DNA from 4 places in the Streptomyces chartreusis genome. Region 2 is predicted to be linked to each of the others. Evidence: riboswitches for the same ligand, from Rfam matches in the RefSeq annotation. Region 2 holds a riboswitch; each other region holds the start of a gene.
The links. Region 2 has a riboswitch for cobalamin ahead of CP983_RS08150 (energy-coupling factor ABC transporter permease). Riboswitches for the same ligand answer to the same signal wherever they lie in the genome.
Positions count from the first base shown of each region.

Region 1 (4,314 bases), 5.0 Mb from region 2:
CGGGCAAGGCTCTGTCGGGTGCCCTGCACCAGATGGGCCGGGCCCAGGAAGCGGAGGACCTGACACGCACGGTGCTGTCCAACCTTCCCTCCGAGGAAGGATCGGCCTCGCCCAACCGGTTGCTGCTCCACCTGGGCCTGGCCGGGATCCTGGGCGCGCAGGGTCGCACCGAAGAGGCCCTCGAGCTGGCCCGCCGGGTCCTGGACGACTGCCGTCGGTTCTTCCAGGACCAACACCCCTACACAGCAGCCTGCTACGCGAACCTGGCCGTGCTGCTCTACACGGCCAACGAGGCGGCTTCCTCCCTGGCACACGCCGAGCAAGCCGCGAGGGTCTTCGCGGCGATCTTCGACGACGACCACCCGTTCACCCTGATGTGCCGGGTGAACCTGGCCAATGCCCAGGCCGCACTGGGGCAGCGTGGACGGGCCCGCGCTACCTACGAGGAGGTACTGGACCGGCTTCGCGATGTCCTGAACGACGACCAGCACCCCGCCCCGCTGGTATGCGCGGCCAACCTTGCGGTGGTCCTGAACGAGTTGGGAGAGAGCGAAGCGGCCGAACGGCTGCGCGAGGAAGTGCTGGGCGCGATCACTGCGCGGCTCGGGGCCGATCATCCCCGCGCTCTGGCCCTGCGCGAGTGGAGTCGGTCGGGCTGGGAGTTCGACCCACACCCGATCTGATCTGCGCTGTGCTCGCCGGCCTCGGCGAGCACAGCTAACCACCGTCGCGGGCACGGACGGGCTGCCGGAACCCGCTACACGGCGGCCCCGAAGCGCTCGCGAGCACGGTCACGTAGCCAAGCGAGTATTTCCGGTACGGCCGGCAGCGCGGCGAAGTGAGCCGCCCCCGGCTTCAGCACGGCAGTCGCTGAGGGAATGCGTTCGGCAAGCCATCGGAAGTGCCCGACGGGCGAGAAGGTGTCGTGCTCACCGTGCCACAGCAGCAGCGGGACTTCGACGATCTTGCCTGGCTCGAAGCCCCAGTCCAGCCGGAAGGACAGCACGTCGTCGAGCCACCCGAACGAGGAACGCACCACACTGGTCTCATAGTTGGCTAGGAGCAGGCCTCTGATCCCACCGTGTCCCACGACAGCCTTGTCGGCCATGGGCATCTCCGGAGTCAGTAACCCCAGCAGTGACTCCGGCTTGTCACGAATGGCATCCGCGTTGCTGGCCAGGTTGGCCTTGAGTCTTTCCAGGCACTCCTCGGATCCATCACGGAGAGCCGCCTTGGCGGCCTTGTAGGCGATGACGTTGGACGGAGCCATCCCCTCGAACCAGTCGAGCCCGTCTGCATCGGGAGGAGCGATGCTGACCAGCACGGCAGCACTGGCGACCCTGTCCGGAAGCAGCGCCGCACACGCCAACGCATGAGGCCCGCCACCGGAACGGCCCAGCACGGAGAACGGTCCAAGATTCAGCTGGTCGGCGATGGCCGCCACATCCGCAGCGGCGTGACGCACAGCGCGGCCTTTTAACCGCTGCGACTCCCCGTACCCCGGCCGGTCATAGGAGATGAGCCGGATGCCCAGCTTGTAGAGAACGCTGGTCCGTGGACGCGGCCCGACCCTGCTGCCCGGAGTGCCATGCAGCAAGAACACCGGGTGGCCCTTCGGGTCCCCCGACGTCTCGAAGAAGAGCAGCCTGCCATCGCCGCTCTTGACACTTCCCAACACCAGGTGTGCCTCCCGTCGCCAGCGCCGCGGCCGCCCGGAGCAGGACCCAGAGAATCAGCATCCCGCCCGTCAGAGCGCCAGTCGACACACAAACCAGCCGTCATTCGCGACGGACCAAGGGTTTTCCGAAAGACGCAATGTCATGGGGTGACGGTTGCGCGTCCCGAAGGGCCGCTCGCACCGACCAAACGGTAGAGGATTCCCACCCTCCGGCAGGTCATTCCAGCCACACCGATAGCCATTCGGCGCAAAATGCATGTTTGGTTTGACACTTCTGTGATCGCGACGCCCCAGGGCGGCGATCACGCTGTCCAAGGGCAGTACCCACATGATGGGGCCGCCCGACACCCCTCGCATCCTGACGTCGGCCGATACCGATCCGTCCGCAAGGAGGGGCCGACCTCCCGGCCAGGATCATGCACACGCTCACCACGAAGCTCGGCAACCCCCTGCAACACCCATGGGCGAAATCCAGCCGAACCGGCCGCCCTCGACCTCCCTCGGCACCGGACCACCTCCGCCGCCCCCAGCCCCCTCTCACCCCCCACCTACCCCCGGGTAGAGTGTCGCCGTCGTCATCACACCCGTACGTGGGAAAGCCGGTGCAAATCCGGCGCTGACCCGCAACCGTGAACCGGTCGTCGTCGAAGGCCGGTGAGCCGGATCGCCGCGTACGGGAAGTGACCGGCTCACGTGCCCCGGCAGTCCGCCGGAGTGCGGCACCGTCGAGGTATACGGAGCCGAGCCGCCGGGGTCTCCCCTGTGCTGCCCGGTTCCCCTTAGGGAAGGGCACCCGCCGATCATGTACGTCCGTCACAGCGCCGCGGTTCTGGCCGCCGCCGTCGTGATCGGCGCGGCCGCGCCGGCCATAGCCGCCGACTCCTCCCCGTCCGCGTCACCCGCCGACTCCTCTCCCTCCGCGCCCGCGAAGCCCACGTACCCCGCCGAGCTGTACGGCACCACCGACCCCACCTACGACGGTGTCTGGCGGCAGTCGCTCGCGATGCTCGCCCAGGACACCGTCGGGGTGAAGCCCGCCCCGAAGGCCGTGGACTGGCTGCTCACGCAGCAGTGCGCGGACGGCGCCTTCGCGCCCTACCGTGCCGACGCCGCCGCCGACTGCGATGCCAAGACCCTCGTCGACACCAACAACACGGCCGCCGCCGTCCAGGCGCTCGTCGCGCTCGGCGGGCACGACGCCGCCACCTCCAAGGCCGTGACCTGGCTGAAGTCCGTCCAGAACAAGGACGGCGGCTGGGGGTACATGCCGGGCGGGGCCAGCGACACCAACTCCACCTCCGTGGTGATCGGTGCGCTCGCCGCCGCCGGTGAGAAGCCCGCGGATGTCCGCAAGGACGGGCAGTCGGCCTACGACGCCCTCAAGCAGCTCGCCCTGCCCTGCAAGGCCGACGACGGCGGCGCGTTCGCCTTCCAGCCCGACAAGAAGGGCAAGCTGCTCGCCAACGCCGACGCCACCGCGGCCGGCGTCCTCGGCTCGCTCGGCAAGGGCCTCGTCGTGAGCCCCGGCAAGGAGACGCCCGCCGCGAACTGCACCGACGGCGGCTACCCGTCCTCGCAGCAGGCCGCCGTCAACGGCGCCGCCCACCTCACCGAAGCCCTCGCCAAGGACGGCCACCTCACCTCCACCCTCCCCGGCGCCGAGGACCAGCCCGACTACGGCAACACCGCCGACGCGGTCGTCGCACTGGCCGCCCTCTCCGGTGCCGACGCCGCCGAGAAGCCGCTGCGCTGGCTGGAGCAGAACTCCGCGAAGTGGGCGAAGCAGAGCGGCCCGGCCGCCTACGCCCAGCTGATCCTCGCCGCCCACGCCACCGGCACGGACCCCCGCGACTTCGGCGGCGCCGACCTGGTCGAGCAGCTCAACGCCACCGGCCCCGCCCCGCAGGCCGCGGCAAAGGCCACGAATGAGGAGAAGAAGAAGGACGACAGTCCCTTCGGGGTCTGGTGGTACGTCGGCATCTTCCTCGTCGTCGGCATCGGCATCGGCTTCCTGCTGAGCGGCCGCAAGAAGGGCCCCCAGGCGTGATCCGCCGCGTGCTCGCCCCGCTCCTGGCCGCGCTGGTCCTGCTGACCGGCGCGGCCCAGGGCGCGCAGGCGGCCGGCTACCGCTACTGGTCCTTCTGGGAGCGCCAGGGCGACACCTGGGTCTACGCCACCCAGGGCCCCTCCCTCGCCCGCCCCTCCGACGGCGACGTCCAGGGCTTCCGGTTCGCCGTGAGCGAGGACTCGAAGGACGCGACACGGCCCAGGGGCGCGGCCGAGTTCGCGGTGATCTGCGCCAGGACGCCCGCCGAGGACGGCAGGAAGCGGATCGCCCTGGTCATCGACTTCGGTACGGCGGCCGACGCCCCGTCCGGCGAGACGCCCCCCGCCCGCCGTACGGCCTGTGCCCGGGTGGCTCCAGACGCGACCACGGCCGAGGCCCTCGCGGCCGTAGCCAAGCCCCTGCGCTACGACACCAACGCCCTGTTGTGCGCGATCACCGGGTATCCGCAGAAGGGCTGCGGCGATCAGGTGTCGGGCGGCGGCCGGGAGACCGGGCAGCCGACCGCGGCCGGGCGGAGTGCCGGCGCGGCCGAGGGCGACTCGGACGGCGGGCTCTCGCTCGGCCTGGT
Region 1 is NZ_CP023689.1:6,932,458-6,936,771, reverse strand. It holds gene fxsT (FxSxx-COOH system tetratricopeptide repeat protein) at 1-683, shown strand, start outside; gene CP983_RS30505 (alpha/beta fold hydrolase) at 758-1,678, opposite strand; adenosylcobalamin-variant (AdoCbl-variant) riboswitch at 2,262-2,356, shown strand; gene CP983_RS30500 (SCO2321 family membrane protein) at 2,481-3,725, shown strand; gene CP983_RS30495 (SCO2322 family protein) at 3,722-4,314, shown strand, end outside.
Region 1: linked by a shared signal. The riboswitch ahead of CP983_RS30500 (SCO2321 family membrane protein) and the one ahead of CP983_RS08150 (energy-coupling factor ABC transporter permease) in region 2 are both predicted to bind cobalamin.

Region 2 (4,314 bases):
GTCGAGCACCCCGAGGGCCGTCGCGCCACGGCCGTGCACGACCGCGACGAGCCCGCTCGCCAACGGCGCGAACCAGCTCAGGCCGAGCTGCCACAGCGGTCCGCCGAACTCCTCCTCGCGGGGGCACAGCGGTACGCCGTCGCGGTAGAGGTTCCACCAGCCGCTGCGGTCGCTCGTGTACAGCAGCCGCCCGTCGGCCGACCAGTCGGCCTGGGCGATCGACTCCTGCGGTCCGCCCGCGACGGTCCGCGGGCTGCCGAGGGTGCCGTCCGCCGCGACGTCCGCGACCAGCAGTTCCGTGCCGTCCCACGGCATGTGCGGGTGGTCCCAGGTGAGCCACGCCGCCCGCCGCCCGTCGGGCGAGATCCGCGCGCCGGTGACGAACCGGCGTCCGTCGTCGGTCAGTTCGCGCACTGCGCCGCGGTCCCCGGCCGCCGAGCCGTCCAGCGGTACGGCGGCCAGGACACGTCGTACGTCGGTGGGTCCGGGGCCGGTGAACTCCTCCAGTACGCACCACACCTCGCCGAGGTCGAGCCGCAGCCGCGGCTCGACCCAGCGCAGTCCGCCGCCCACCTCGGAGACGGGGGTGAGGGGACGCGGCTCGCCGCCCTCCTCGTAGCGGTAGAGCCGCTGGTCGGCGAAGTCGACGAAGACGACGAGCGGCCGGCCGTCCGCGACGGCACCGGCCCACGGCTGTCCGCCGTACTCGATGACCCGGCTGCGTACGTTCCACGGGGCGGGCAGCACCGACTCCTCGCCGCCGTCGGTACGGCGCCGCACCAGCGTGTACCGGCCGCCCTCGGTGGGCCGCGCCTCGGTCCACCAGGCCTCCTCCCCCACGAAGCCCACGAAGTCGGGCCGCCCCTCGTGCGCCGCGGCGACGGCCGCGTCGATGGGCGAGGGCCAGGAACCGTACGCCAGCGTCCGCACTTTCTCCCCCAACTCCCCTAGGCCGTACGCAGAAAACGGTCGAGCACGCGTACGCCGAAGTGCAGTGCCTCGATGGGCACCCGCTCGTCGACGCCGTGGAACATGGCCCCGTAGTCGTAGCCCTCCGGCAGCTTCAGCGGTGAGAAGCCGTAACCGGTGATGCCGAGCCGTGAGAACTGCTTGGCGTCGGTGCCGCCGGGCATGCAGTACGGCACGACGTGCCCCTCGGGTGCGAACTCCTCGACGGCCGCGCGCATCCGGGCGTACGTCGGCGAGTCCACGGGCGACTGGAGGGCCACCTCGTGATGGTGGAACTCCCAGTTCACGTCAGGTCCGGTGAGCTGGTCAAGGGTGGCGCGGAACTCGTCCTCGTGACCCGGGAGATATCGGCCGTCGACATACGCGACGGCCTCCCCGGGGATGACGTTGACCTTGTAACCGGCCTCCAGCATGGTCGGGTTGGCGCTGTTGCGGACGGTCGCCTCGACCAGCCGGGCGGCCGGGCCGAGCTTCTCCAGCAGGCCGTCCACGTCGTCCAGGTCGGCGTCGAGGCCGTAGAGCGCGGCGAGTTCGGTGAGGGCCGCGCGGACGGTCGGGGTGAGCCTGAGCGGCCACTCGTGGGCGCCGATACGGGTGACAGCGGCGGCGAGGCGGGTGACGGCGTTCTCCCGGTTGGGCCGCGAGCCGTGCGCGGCACGCCCGTGGGCGGTGAGCTTGACCCAGCCGGTGCCGCGCTCGCCGGCGGCGAGGGGGTAGAGCTGTCGGCCGCTGCCGTCGTGGACGGTGAACGCCCCGGACTCGCTGATTCCCTCGGTGCAGCCCTCGAACAGCGCGGCGTGCCGGTCGGCGAGGAACCCGGAGCCGTCCTCGGCGCTGGCCTCCTCGTCGGCGGTGAACGCGATCACGACGTCCCGGCGGGGCCGTACGCCCTCGCGGGCCCAGGACCGCACGACGGCGAGGATCATCGCGTCCATGTTCTTCATGTCGACCGCGCCCCGGCCCCACACGACGCCGTCGCGGATCTCCCCGGAGAAGGGGTGCACGCTCCATTCGCCGGCCTGCGCGGGCACCACGTCCAGGTGACCGTGCACGAGGAGTGCGTCCGCCGACGGGTCGGTGCCCTCGATACGGGCGACGACGTTGGTCCGGCCCTCGGTGCGCTCCAGCAGGGCGGGTTCCAGGCCCGCCTCGGCCAGCCGCGCGGCCGCGTACTCGGCGGCGGGGCGCTCACGGCAGTCACCGCCGCCGCGGTTGGTCGTGTCGATGCGGATGAGGTCGGAGGTGAACGTGACGACTTCGTCCAGTGCCTGCCCGTCAGCCATACTGCTCCTCCACCGAGGCCGAGGCGATCGTGGTGACCGCCTTGAAGGTACGGATTCCCTCGTACATTCGCTCGCTGGTGTACGCCACCTTGCGCTCGCCGATACGTTCGACGCCGGGAACGACGGTGACGGCCATCGCGAGGTGTTCGGCGTCGAACTCGACGGCGACGGTGAACGGTCCCCCGCGCACCGGTTCGTGACGGACCGCCAGCCCGGCCGCCTCCTTTGCCGCGGCACGGATGTCGGCGGCGGTCCTGGCCGGCGTACGGCACACGGCGGCGTACCGCGAGACGTGGTCCTTGACGGCGACCTTCGGCGCCCCGGGCGCGTAGCCGAGCGCGTCCTCGCAGGCCAGGTCGTCGCCGGTGACCAGCACCACGGGGACGCCGTACTCTGCGACGACGTGCGCGTTCAGCAGGCCCTCGCTGGCCCGGACGTCGTTCAGCCACACCCCTGTGATCTGGTTCGCGAGGTAGGTGTGCGCGAGAACACCCTCCATGCCGGCGCCCGCGTGGTAGCCGACGAAGGCGATGCCGTCCACGTCGCCGTGCTGCACGCCCTCGACCATGGACAGCGTCTTGTGCCGGCCGGTGAGCATCTCGGCCCGCTCGTCGAGCCGTTCGAGCAGCAGATTGCGCATGGACCAGTGCGCCTCATTGATGAGGACGGCGTCGGCGCCGCCGTCGAAGAATCCCAGCACGGCGGCATCGACGTCCGAGGTGAACATCGCCCGGCAGCGCTCCCACTGGGGAGTCCCCGGAAGCACGTCGGCCGGCCAGGTCACACCGGTGGCGCCCTCCATGTCGGCGCTGATGAGGATCTTCATGCTCGATCACGTTACGCGCCCGGGAGGGAACCCGCCACGAAGCGGACGAACGCCGCTTTCACACCTTTGGGGTGTGCTTGTCAGCCACCCGCCAAGGGCACTAATGTCACCACGCCTTGGTGAACGGGAAATCCGGTGTGATGCCGGTGCGGCCCTCGCCACTGTGAATCGGGAAGTCCGGCTCCTGCCCTCGCGGGCAAGCCACTGGGTCCTTGTGACCCGGGAAGGCGGAGCACGGGCGGTGTCACCCGTCAGCCAGGAGACCGGCCAAGGCACGTCAACCATCCACGAGGTGCTGGAGAGGGTCTGCTGAGCCATGCACATAGCCGAGGGTTTTCTGCCCCCGGCGCACGCGGTCGCCTGGGGCGTCGCGTCCGCGCCGTTCGTCGTACACGGAGTACGGTCACTCACCCGTGAGGTCCGGGAGCATCCCGAGAGCACACTGCTGCTCGGCGCCTCCGGGGCCTTCACCTTCGTCCTTTCCGCCCTGAAGCTGCCGTCGGTGACCGGCAGCTGTTCGCATCCCACCGGCACGGGCCTGGGCGCCATCCTGTTCCGGCCGCCGATCATGGCGGTACTGGGCACCATCACGCTGCTGTTCCAGGCGCTGCTGCTCGCGCACGGCGGTCTGACCACGCTCGGCGCCAACGTCTTCTCGATGGCGATCGTCGGGCCCTGGGCCGGCTACGCGATCTACAAGCTGCTGCGGCGCTACGACGTGCCGCTGATGGTCGCCGTGTTCTTCGGCGCGTTCGTCGCGGACCTGTCGACCTACTGCGTGACCAGCGTCCAGCTGGCGCTCGCGTTCCCCGACCCGGGCAGCGGATTCGTGGGCGCGCTCGGCAAGTTCGGCTCCATCTTCGCCATCACCCAGATCCCGCTGGCGGTGAGCGAGGGCCTGCTGACGGTGCTCGTGATGCGGCTGCTGGTGCAGTCCAGCAAGGGCGAACTGACCCGGCTGGGCGTGCTCCTCGCCAGGAAGCAGTCCCGCAGCGAGACGGAGGCGGTGGCCCGATGAGCAGGAACACGAAGATCAACGTCCTGCTGCTGCTCGTGGTGGCCGCGCTCGCCGTGCTGCCGCTGGCACTCGGCCTGGGCGACCACAAGGAGGAGCCGTTCACCGGCGCCGACGGCGAGGCGGAGACGGCGATCACCGAGATCGAGCCGGACTACGAGCCCTGGTTCTCGCCGCTGTACGAGCCGCCGTCCGGTGAGATCGAGTCGGCCCTCTTCTCC
Region 2 is NZ_CP023689.1:1,955,320-1,959,633, forward strand. It holds gene CP983_RS08135 (LpqB family beta-propeller domain-containing protein) at 1-930, opposite strand, end outside; gene CP983_RS08140 (M20/M25/M40 family metallo-hydrolase) at 948-2,252, opposite strand; gene CP983_RS08145 (M55 family metallopeptidase) at 2,245-3,078, opposite strand; cobalamin riboswitch at 3,179-3,364, shown strand; gene CP983_RS08150 (energy-coupling factor ABC transporter permease) at 3,395-4,096, shown strand; gene CP983_RS08155 (energy-coupling factor ABC transporter substrate-binding protein) at 4,093-4,314, shown strand, end outside.

Region 3 (4,314 bases), 1.5 Mb from region 2:
CCTGAACACCCTGGAGCTCCATGAAGGAGAAGGGGTTCTCGGAGCCGTACACCGGAGCGAAGCCGAGCCGCGTCAGACGCTGATCGGCGACACACTCCAGGTACTGCCGCATCGAGTCGGTGTTCATGCCCGGGAGGCCGTCACCGCACAGGTCGCGCGCGAACTGCAGCTCGGCCTCGACGGCCTCCCTCAGCATGTCGGTGACCTGCTGCTGGAGCTCGTCGTCGAAGAGCTCCGGCTCCTCCTTGCGGACGGTGTCGACCACGTCGAACGCGAACGACATGTGCATGGTCTCGTCGCGGAACACCCAGTTGGTGCCGGTGGCCAGACCGTGCAGCAGGCCCCGGCTGCGGAACCAGTAGACGTACGCGAAGGCGCCGTAGAAGAACAGGCCCTCGATGCACGCGGCGAAGCAGATCAGGTTGAGCAGGAAGCGGCGCCGGTCGGCCTTGGTCTGCAGGCTGTCCAGCTTCTCGACCTCGTTGATCCACCTGAAGCAGAACTCGGCCTTCTCGCGGATCGAGGGGATGTTCTCGACGGCGTCGAAGGCGGCCGCCCGGTCCTCCGGGTCGGGGAGGTAGGTGTCAAGAAGCGTCAAGTAGAACTGGACGTGCACGGCCTCCTCGAAGAGCTGGCGCGACAGGTACAGGCGCGCCTCCGGGGAGTTGATGTGCTTGTACAGCGTCAGCACCAGGTTGTTCGCCACGATCGAGTCGCCCGTCGCGAAGAACGCGACCAGCCGGCCGATCATGTGCTGCTCGCCCTCGGACAGCTTCGCGAGGTCGGCGACGTCCGAGTGGAGGTCGACCTCCTCCACGGTCCAGGTGTTCTTGATGGCGTCCCGGTAGCGCTCGTAGAAGTCCGGGTAGCGCATGGGACGCAGGGTCAGTTCGAAGCCCGGGTCGAGGAGATTGGCGTTACGGGTACTCATTACTGGCAGGCCTCGCAGGACTCGGGGTTTTCCAGGGAGCAGGCGACGGCGTCGGGCTCGGCGACCTGCTGGACGGGGATGGTCTTCTCGGACTGGGCGGCCTGGCCCTGGGCGGCGCGGGCGATACGGGTCGCCGGGCGCGAGCGCAGGTAGTACGTCGTCTTCAGGCCCGACTTCCAGGCGTACGCGTACATCGAGGAGAGCTTGCCGATGGTCGGCGTCTCCAGGAACAGGTTCAGGGACTGCGACTGGTCGAGGAACGGGGTGCGGGCCGCCGCCATGTCGATCAGGCCGCGCTGCGGGATCTCCCACGCCGTGCGGTACAGCGCCCGTACGTCCGCCGGGATCCAGGCGAAGCCCTGCACCGAGCCGTTGGCCTCGCGCAGCGCCTCGCGGGTGCGGGCGTCCCAGACGCCCAGCGCCTTCAACTCGGCGACCAGGTAGGAGTTGACCTGGAGGAACTCGCCCGAGAGCGTCTCGCGCTTGAACAGGTTGGACACCTGCGGCTCGATGCACTCGTAGACACCGGCGATGGAAGCGATGGTGGCGGTCGGTGCGATGGCGAGCAGCAGGCTGTTGCGCAGGCCCGTCGTCGTGATCCGCTCGCGCAGCGCCGCCCAGCGCTCCGGCCAGGTGAGCTCGACACCGTAGTGGTCGGGGTGCAGCACGCCCCGGGCGGTACGGGTCTTCTCCCAGGCCGGCAGCGGGCCGCTGCGCTCGGCGAGGTCGGCGGACGCCTCGTACGCGGCGAGCATGATCCGCTCGGCGATGCGCGTCGAGAGCTCTTTCGCCTCGGCCGAGTCGAACGGCAGCCGCAGCTTGAAGAAGACGTCCTGGAGGCCCATCGCGCCCAGGCCCACCGGCCGCCACTTGGCGTTGGAGCGGCCCGCCTGCTCGGTCGGGTAGAAGTTGATGTCGACGACGCGGTCGAGGAAGGTGACGGCCGTGCGGACCGTCTCGTCGAGGCGCTCCCAGTCGATGTCGCCGCCGCTGACGAAGGCGCCGAGGTTGACCGAACCCAGGTTGCAGACCGCCGTCTCGCCGTCGTCGGTGACCTCCAGGATCTCCGTGCAGAGGTTGGAGGAGTGCACGACATGGCCCGGCAGGGCCGTCTGGTTGGCGGTGCGGTTGGCGGCGTCCTTGAAGGTCATCCAGCCGTTGCCGGTCTGCGCGAGGGTGCGCATCATGCGGCCGTACAGATCGCGGGCCGGGATGGTCTTGCGCGCGAGCCCTCGCTCCTCGGCCTTGCGGTAGGCCGCGTCGAACTCCTCGCCCCACAGGTCGACCAGCTCGGGCACGTCGGCGGGGGAGAACAGGGACCACTGGGCGTCGGCGTTGACCCGGCGCATGAACTCGTCCGGGATCCAGTGCGCGAGGTTCAGGTTGTGCGTACGGCGGGCGTCCTCACCGGTGTTGTCCCGCAGCTCCAGGAACTCCTCGATGTCGGAGTGCCAGGTCTCCAGGTAGACCGCGGCCGCGCCCTTGCGCCGGCCGCCCTGGTTCACGGCGGCGACCGAGGCGTCCAGCGTCTTCAGGAACGGGACGATGCCGTTGGAGTGCCCGTTGGTGCCGCGGATCAGCGAACCCCGGGAGCGGATGCGGGAGTACGACAGTCCGATGCCGCCGGCGTGCTTCGAGAGGCGGGCGACCTGGTGGTAGCGGTCGTAGATGGAGTCGAGCTCGTCCTTGGGGGAGTCCAGGAGGTAGCAGGACGACATCTGGGGGTGCCGGGTGCCGGAGTTGAAGAGCGTGGGGGAGGACGGCAGGTAGTCGAGGCGGCTCATCAGGCCGTAGAGCGCGGCGACTTCGTCGACGGAGCGGGTGGTGTCGTCCTCGGCGAGACCGGCGGCGACACGCAGCATGAAGTGCTGGGGCGTCTCGATCACCTTGCGGGTGATGGGGTGCCGCAGCAGGTACCGGCTGTGCAGGGTGCGCAGGCCGAAGTACCCGAAGCGGTCGTCGGCGGCCGTGTCCACCAGGGCGTCCAGGCGGGCCGCGTGCAGACGCGCGAACTCGGCGGTGCGGTCGGCGATGAGGCCCTCGCGATGGCCGACCGCGACCGACTCGGTGAAGGACGTCACACCCTGCGAGGCGGCCTCGGCGGCGATGGAGATGGTCAGCAGCCGGGCGGCGAGCCTGCTGTAGGCGGGGTCCTCGGAGATGAGACCGGCCGCCGCCTCGGTGGCCAGCTCGCGCAGCTCCGCCTCGTCGGCCCGGGCGGACCGGCCGCGCAACGCGGCGGCGGCCACCCGGCCGGGGTCGGCGTCGGGGAGGTCGGCGGTCAGCTCGGCCAGGAGCCGCAGCAACGCGGTTCCGGGGCCGTCCTCGTCGGTGGGGACCGGTGAGACGGCTGAGGCCGGGTCTGCTGGCGCGATGGTCACGTGGGGGCTCTCCCTCGCTCGGCACGGGGGCCTTGCGGAGGGCAGGGGGCAGCACACGAGCGCACACGGCGTCGCGTCCACCGGCCCATTCCACGAGGCCCGGACGTCAGGGCGCACCGGCCGGTCGGCCGGGCGCGCTGTCGGCAGGTCCTCGGACTGACTCCTGGGCACGACTGCGGGAACAGACATGCACAAGTACACCGTTGCGGGACAGTTCCGGATTCGCACCGGATTCCCCTGCGGCGACAGCGAGCATGAGCATACATCTTGTGCTCACCCGCCACGCCACCCCCAGATGTTGTGTCGCGCTGGTTTCAGAGCGTCAACTCATAGGTGAGAAGAGTGATGTCGACGAGCTGCGGGATCGGATTCCAGTCCCGCTCGGGTGTGCGAACGAAACCCAGCCGTTCGTAGATGCGGTGGGCGCCGTGCATGGTGCGCTGGGTCGACAGGACGATCCGTACGCACCCCTCCGTGCCCCGGGCGCGTTCGACGCAGGCGCGGACGAGGGCCTCGCCGGCGCCGCGTCCACGGCCCGCCCGGTCGACGGCCAGCATCCGGATCTCGGCCTCGCCGGAGCGCGCTATGTCGGCCATGGGGCCGCCGCTCGGCACGAAGGTCACCCCGCCCAGCAGCCGGCCGTCCGCGACGGCCACGAGCACCTCGGCGGCGGCCGCGCGCTTGGCCACGTCCCTGAGCTCGCCCAGGTACTCGTCGCTCTCGCCGAAGTCGAGGAGTCCGTCGTGGAGATAGGCCCGGGCGGTGATCTCGCCGAGCGCGTCGAACTCGTCGGGTTCCGCCGGCCTGATCGCGATGTCCATGGGCCCGAGTCTGCCGGACGGCCGGGCGGGCGGGCCCGGGGTTTTCCGCCGAGGGCCGCCGGGTTGCGGGGAGTTCCGGGAGTGCTTCCATGGAGATAGGTGTCGGCGCCCCGCGGTCGCTCCGTTTCGAGAGTCGTTCTCGGAAGGAGACGAACGATGACGAGGGTTGTCGGCAGTCCGC
Region 3 is NZ_CP023689.1:3,464,906-3,469,219, reverse strand. It holds gene CP983_RS14540 (ribonucleotide-diphosphate reductase subunit beta) at 1-931, opposite strand, end outside; gene CP983_RS14535 (ribonucleoside-diphosphate reductase subunit alpha) at 931-3,312, opposite strand; cobalamin riboswitch at 3,438-3,574, opposite strand; gene CP983_RS14530 (GNAT family N-acetyltransferase) at 3,627-4,133, opposite strand; gene CP983_RS14525 (NACHT domain-containing protein) at 4,290-4,314, shown strand, end outside.
Region 3: linked by a shared signal. The riboswitch ahead of CP983_RS14535 (ribonucleoside-diphosphate reductase subunit alpha) and the one ahead of CP983_RS08150 (energy-coupling factor ABC transporter permease) in region 2 are both predicted to bind cobalamin.

Region 4 (4,314 bases), 5.7 Mb from region 2:
TCGCCGACGGGCCGGGTCAGGGTCTTCTCCCGGGCGAACCGCACCCGGACGGGCAGCACCCCGAGCCCCTCGACCTGTCCGCGCCGGCTCTCCACGTCGTCCTCGATGTGCTCGCCGAGGAGCTGGAAGCCGCCGCAGATGCCGAGGATCGGCCGCCCCTCGGCGGCCCTGCGGACCAGGGCCCGCGCGAGGCCGCGCTCCCGCAGCCACTCCAGGGCACGGACGGTGCCCCGGGTGCCGGGGACCACCACCAGGTCCGCGTCGGCCAGTTCCTCGGGCCGGTCCACGAACCGCACGACGACGCCGGGCTCGGCGGCGAGGGCGTCCACGTCGGTGAAGTTGGACATCAGCGGCACGGCACACACGGCGACGCGCAGCACGTCCTCACCGACGGGGGAGGAGACCTCCGACTCCCGTACGGCGCCCCGCAGGGAGATCCGCAGCCCGTCCTCCTCGTCGATGCCGAGGCCGTGCCGGAAGGGCAGGACGCCGTACGTCCGCCGCCCGGTGAGGTCGTGCAGCATGTCGAGGCCGGGTTCGAGGAGCGAGACGTCGCCGCGGAACTTGTTGACCAGGAACCCGGCGATCAGCTCCTGGTCCTCCCGGGACAGCAGCGCGACGGTCCCGAAGAAGGAGGCGAAGACGCCGCCGCGGTCGATGTCGCCGACGACGAGCACCGGCAGCCCGGCATTGCGGGCGATGCCCATGTTGACGATGTCGGTCCGCCGCAGATTGATCTCGGCCGGAGAGCCGGCCCCCTCACAGATCACCGCGTCATACGTGCCCCGCAACTCGGCGAGGCACTCCAGCACCGTCCCCAGCAACTGCTGCTGCCGCCCGCCGTGGTACCCGCGTGCACTCAGCTCGCCCACCGGCTTGCCCAGCAGCACGACCTGACTGCTCTGCTCGCCGCCGGGCTTCAGCAGCACGGGGTTCATCAGCGCGGTCGGCTCGACCCGGCACGCCTGGGCCTGCATGGCCTGCGCCCGCCCGATCTCGGCGCCCTCGCGCGTCACGAACGAGTTCAGGGACATGTTCTGCGCCTTGAACGGCGCGACCTTCACCCCCTGCCGCACCAGCCACCGGCAGATCCCGGCGGTGACGACGCTCTTGCCCGCGTCGGAGGTGGTGCCGGCGACAAGAAGGCCACCGCCCGTCATGAGGTACGCCCCTTCGCGATACGGCGCGCGGCGACACACACGCCGAGCGCCAGCCAACTCACACGCTTCGACAGCCGTACGGCCCGCTCGACGTCGTGGACGCCCACGGCCCGTCCGTTCCCGTTCAGTACGGGACGGTGCTCGACCCGGCCGCCGTAGGAGAGGGTCCCGCCCAGCCGCACCCCGAGGGCGCCCGCGAACGAGGTCTCGACGGGCCCGGCGTTGGGGCTCGGATGCGCGGCGGCATCGGCACGCCAGGCCCGCACCGCACCCAGGGGATCGTCGCCGGCGAGGGTGGCGAGTACGGCCGTCAGCCGTGCCCCCGGCCAGCCGGCCACGTCGTCGAGGCGGGCCGAAGCCCAGCCGTAGCGCAGGTACTTGGGCGACCTGTGCCCGACCATCGCGTCGAGCGTGTTCACGGCCCGGAAGCCGAGCAGTCCGGGCACCCCGCCGACGGCCCCCCACACCAGGGCGCCCACGACCGCGTCGGAGGTGTTCTCGGCGACGGACTCCACGACCGCCCGCGCGATCCCGTCCGCGTCCAGCGCCTGCGGATCCCGTCCGCACAGATGCGGCAGCCGCGCCCGGGCCGCCTCGACGTCCCCCGCCTCCAGGGCCCGCCCGATGGCACGGGCCTCCCGGGCGAGCGAGGTGCCCCCGACGACCGCCCAAGTGGCGGCGCCGGTCAGCGCGAGGGAGGCGGCCGGAGAGGTACGGACGACACGGGCGGCGACGGCACCCAGGGCCACGGCGCCACCGGCGCACACGGCGGTGTGCAGGGCGCCGCGTGCGCGGTCGTCGCGCCACAACACCCGTTCCACGGCGGCCGCGGCCCGTCCGAACGCGGCGACCGGATGCCCCCGGCGGGGATCGCCGAGCAGCAGGTCACCGAGGAGCCCGGCGGCGGCGCCGTACGCGAAGACGCGATCGGCTCGCATCGGGGTCAGCCGACCGTAGGGCCGGACGAGGGTCTGCTACTGCATGTCGATCGGCAGGCGAGCATCGCGTTGTGTCCTCACTCAGGGTGTCCGCGCCCTGGTTCGACGAGACCGACGGCGAGAGTTCCTGGCTCCCGGGGATTGCTACCCCGGTCACAGTGGCGGGACCGCGCCGGATTCTCACCGGCTTCCTCTTCTGCCGTCGTACTTGGCCCCGGAAGTCCACCACGGGGTTCCGAGGGGCGTCAACTTGCCGTTGACCTGCGACGGGAGAGTGTGCGAAGGCCCACACAGCGGCGAGGTGCGGGACGGTCGTCCGTCCCGCACCTCGGGTGTTTCGCGTGTTGTGGGTCAGGCCACGGCGGGCCTGTGGGTCACGCCACGATCAGATAGATCCCGTAGCCCACGGCGGCCGCGCAGGCCGCGAAGCAGGCGTAGGCGCCGGTGACCGCGAGCGAGGCCGAGTCGCCCTGGGCCACGGCCCGTTCGCGGCGCGAGAGGCCCGCGACGCCGAGGGTGAACAGGCCCACCAGGGCCACCGTGACCACGAGGCTGACGCCGAAGACGGAGCCGAGAGCCGCCCAGTCGATCTTCATGCTTCTACTTTCTGGATAGCCGGATTACGCGGCGGTCAGACGGTGGCCTGCGAGGACGCGGGCTCGGAGGACGACGGGGCCGGGATGGTGGCCGAGAGGTCCTCGGCCGGCGTGCCCGCCGGGGGCGGGGTGACGGCGGCGATGGCGGTGGTGACCACGCCGGGCGCCTCGTCGGTCTCGTTGACGTTGGTGTGGTCGACGACCTCGCGGCGGGAGATCTTCCAGATCGCGGCGCTGGAGGCGACCAGGAAGACGGCGACGACGGCCGTGCCCCAGGTGCCGAAGCCCGTCACGTACTCCGCGAGCGCGCCGACCAGGGCGGCGGCCGGCAGGGTCAGGCCCCAGGCGACGAACATCCGGGTGGCCGTCGACCAGCGGACGACGCCGCCCTTGCGGCCGAGGCCGGCGCCCATCACCGAGCCGGAGACGGAGTGCGTGGTGGAGAGGGAGAAGCCGAGGTGGGAGGAGGCCAGGATGACGGTGGCCGCGCTGGTCTGGGCGGCGAAGCCCTGCTGCGGCTGAAGGTCGGTCAGGCCCTTGCCCATGGTGCGGATGATGCGCCAGCCGCCGAGGTACGTGCCGAGCGCGATGGCCAGGCCCGCGGAGAGGATGACCCACATGGGCGGGTCCGAGTCGGGGGCGACGACGCCGCCGGCGACCAGGGCGAGGGTGATGATGCCCATCGTCTTCTGCGCGTCGTTGGTGCCGTGCGCGAGCGAGACCAGGCCGGCGGAGGCTATCTGGCCGGTCCGGTAGCCCTTGGCGGCGGCCTGGCCGTCGGCCTTCTTGCCGAGGCTGTAGGTCAGGCGGGTGCCGAGGAACGCGGCGATGCCCGCGACCAGCGGGGCGGCGATCGCCGGGATCAGCACCTTGGTGACGAGCGCGTCGCCGTGGACCGCGCCGACGCCGGCCGAGGCGATGGTGGCGCCGATCAGACCGCCCATCAGGGCGTGCGAGGAACTGGAGGGCAGGCCCACCAGCCAGGTGAGCAGGTTCCAGAGGATCGCACCGACCAACGCGGCGAAGATGACCTCGGGACGGATGCCGGTCTCGTCGACGAGACCTTTGGAGATCGTGTTGGCGACCTCCACGGAGAGGAAGGCGCCGACAAGGTTCAGCACGGCGGACATGGCCACCGCGACCTTGGGCTTGAGCGCACCGGTCGAGATGGTGGTGGCCATCGCGTTGGCGGTGTCGTGGAAACCGTTCGTGAAATCAAACGCGAGTGCGGTTACCACCACAATCGCGAGGATCAGCGAGAAGTTTTCCATTTACCCAGGCAATCGTTCGAGGTCATTGGCTGGACGAACGTAGGTAACCTGGATGAACGCAAGGTGAACTGGGGTGGGCCGCATGGTGTCCGGGAAGGCTGGAAGAGGCAACCTCGGAACGGCCGGTGGCCGCGCGGCCCGGACGCTGCGGGGCTAGTGGCCCCGGGCGAACTTCTGGAGCTGGGTCATGGACCCGTTGAAGAGATTCTGGTCACCCGGCAGGCTGCCGGCGTTGTCGTACTGCCAGAAGGTCCAGAACTGCCATCCGGCCGGCATCGAACCGGCCGTCGACGAATTGTAGCGGGCTATCCACAGAGCGTGGTTCGACGCGAAGGCGCGGCTGGTGCCG
Region 4 is NZ_CP023689.1:7,609,274-7,613,587, forward strand. It holds gene CP983_RS33560 (cobyric acid synthase) at 1-1,160, opposite strand, end outside; gene CP983_RS33565 (cobalamin biosynthesis protein) at 1,157-2,098, opposite strand; cobalamin riboswitch at 2,198-2,317, opposite strand; gene CP983_RS33570 (hypothetical protein) at 2,473-2,694, opposite strand; gene CP983_RS33575 (inorganic phosphate transporter) at 2,730-3,965, opposite strand; gene CP983_RS33580 (lysozyme) at 4,119-4,314, opposite strand, start outside.
Region 4: linked by a shared signal. The riboswitch ahead of CP983_RS33565 (cobalamin biosynthesis protein) and the one ahead of CP983_RS08150 (energy-coupling factor ABC transporter permease) in region 2 are both predicted to bind cobalamin.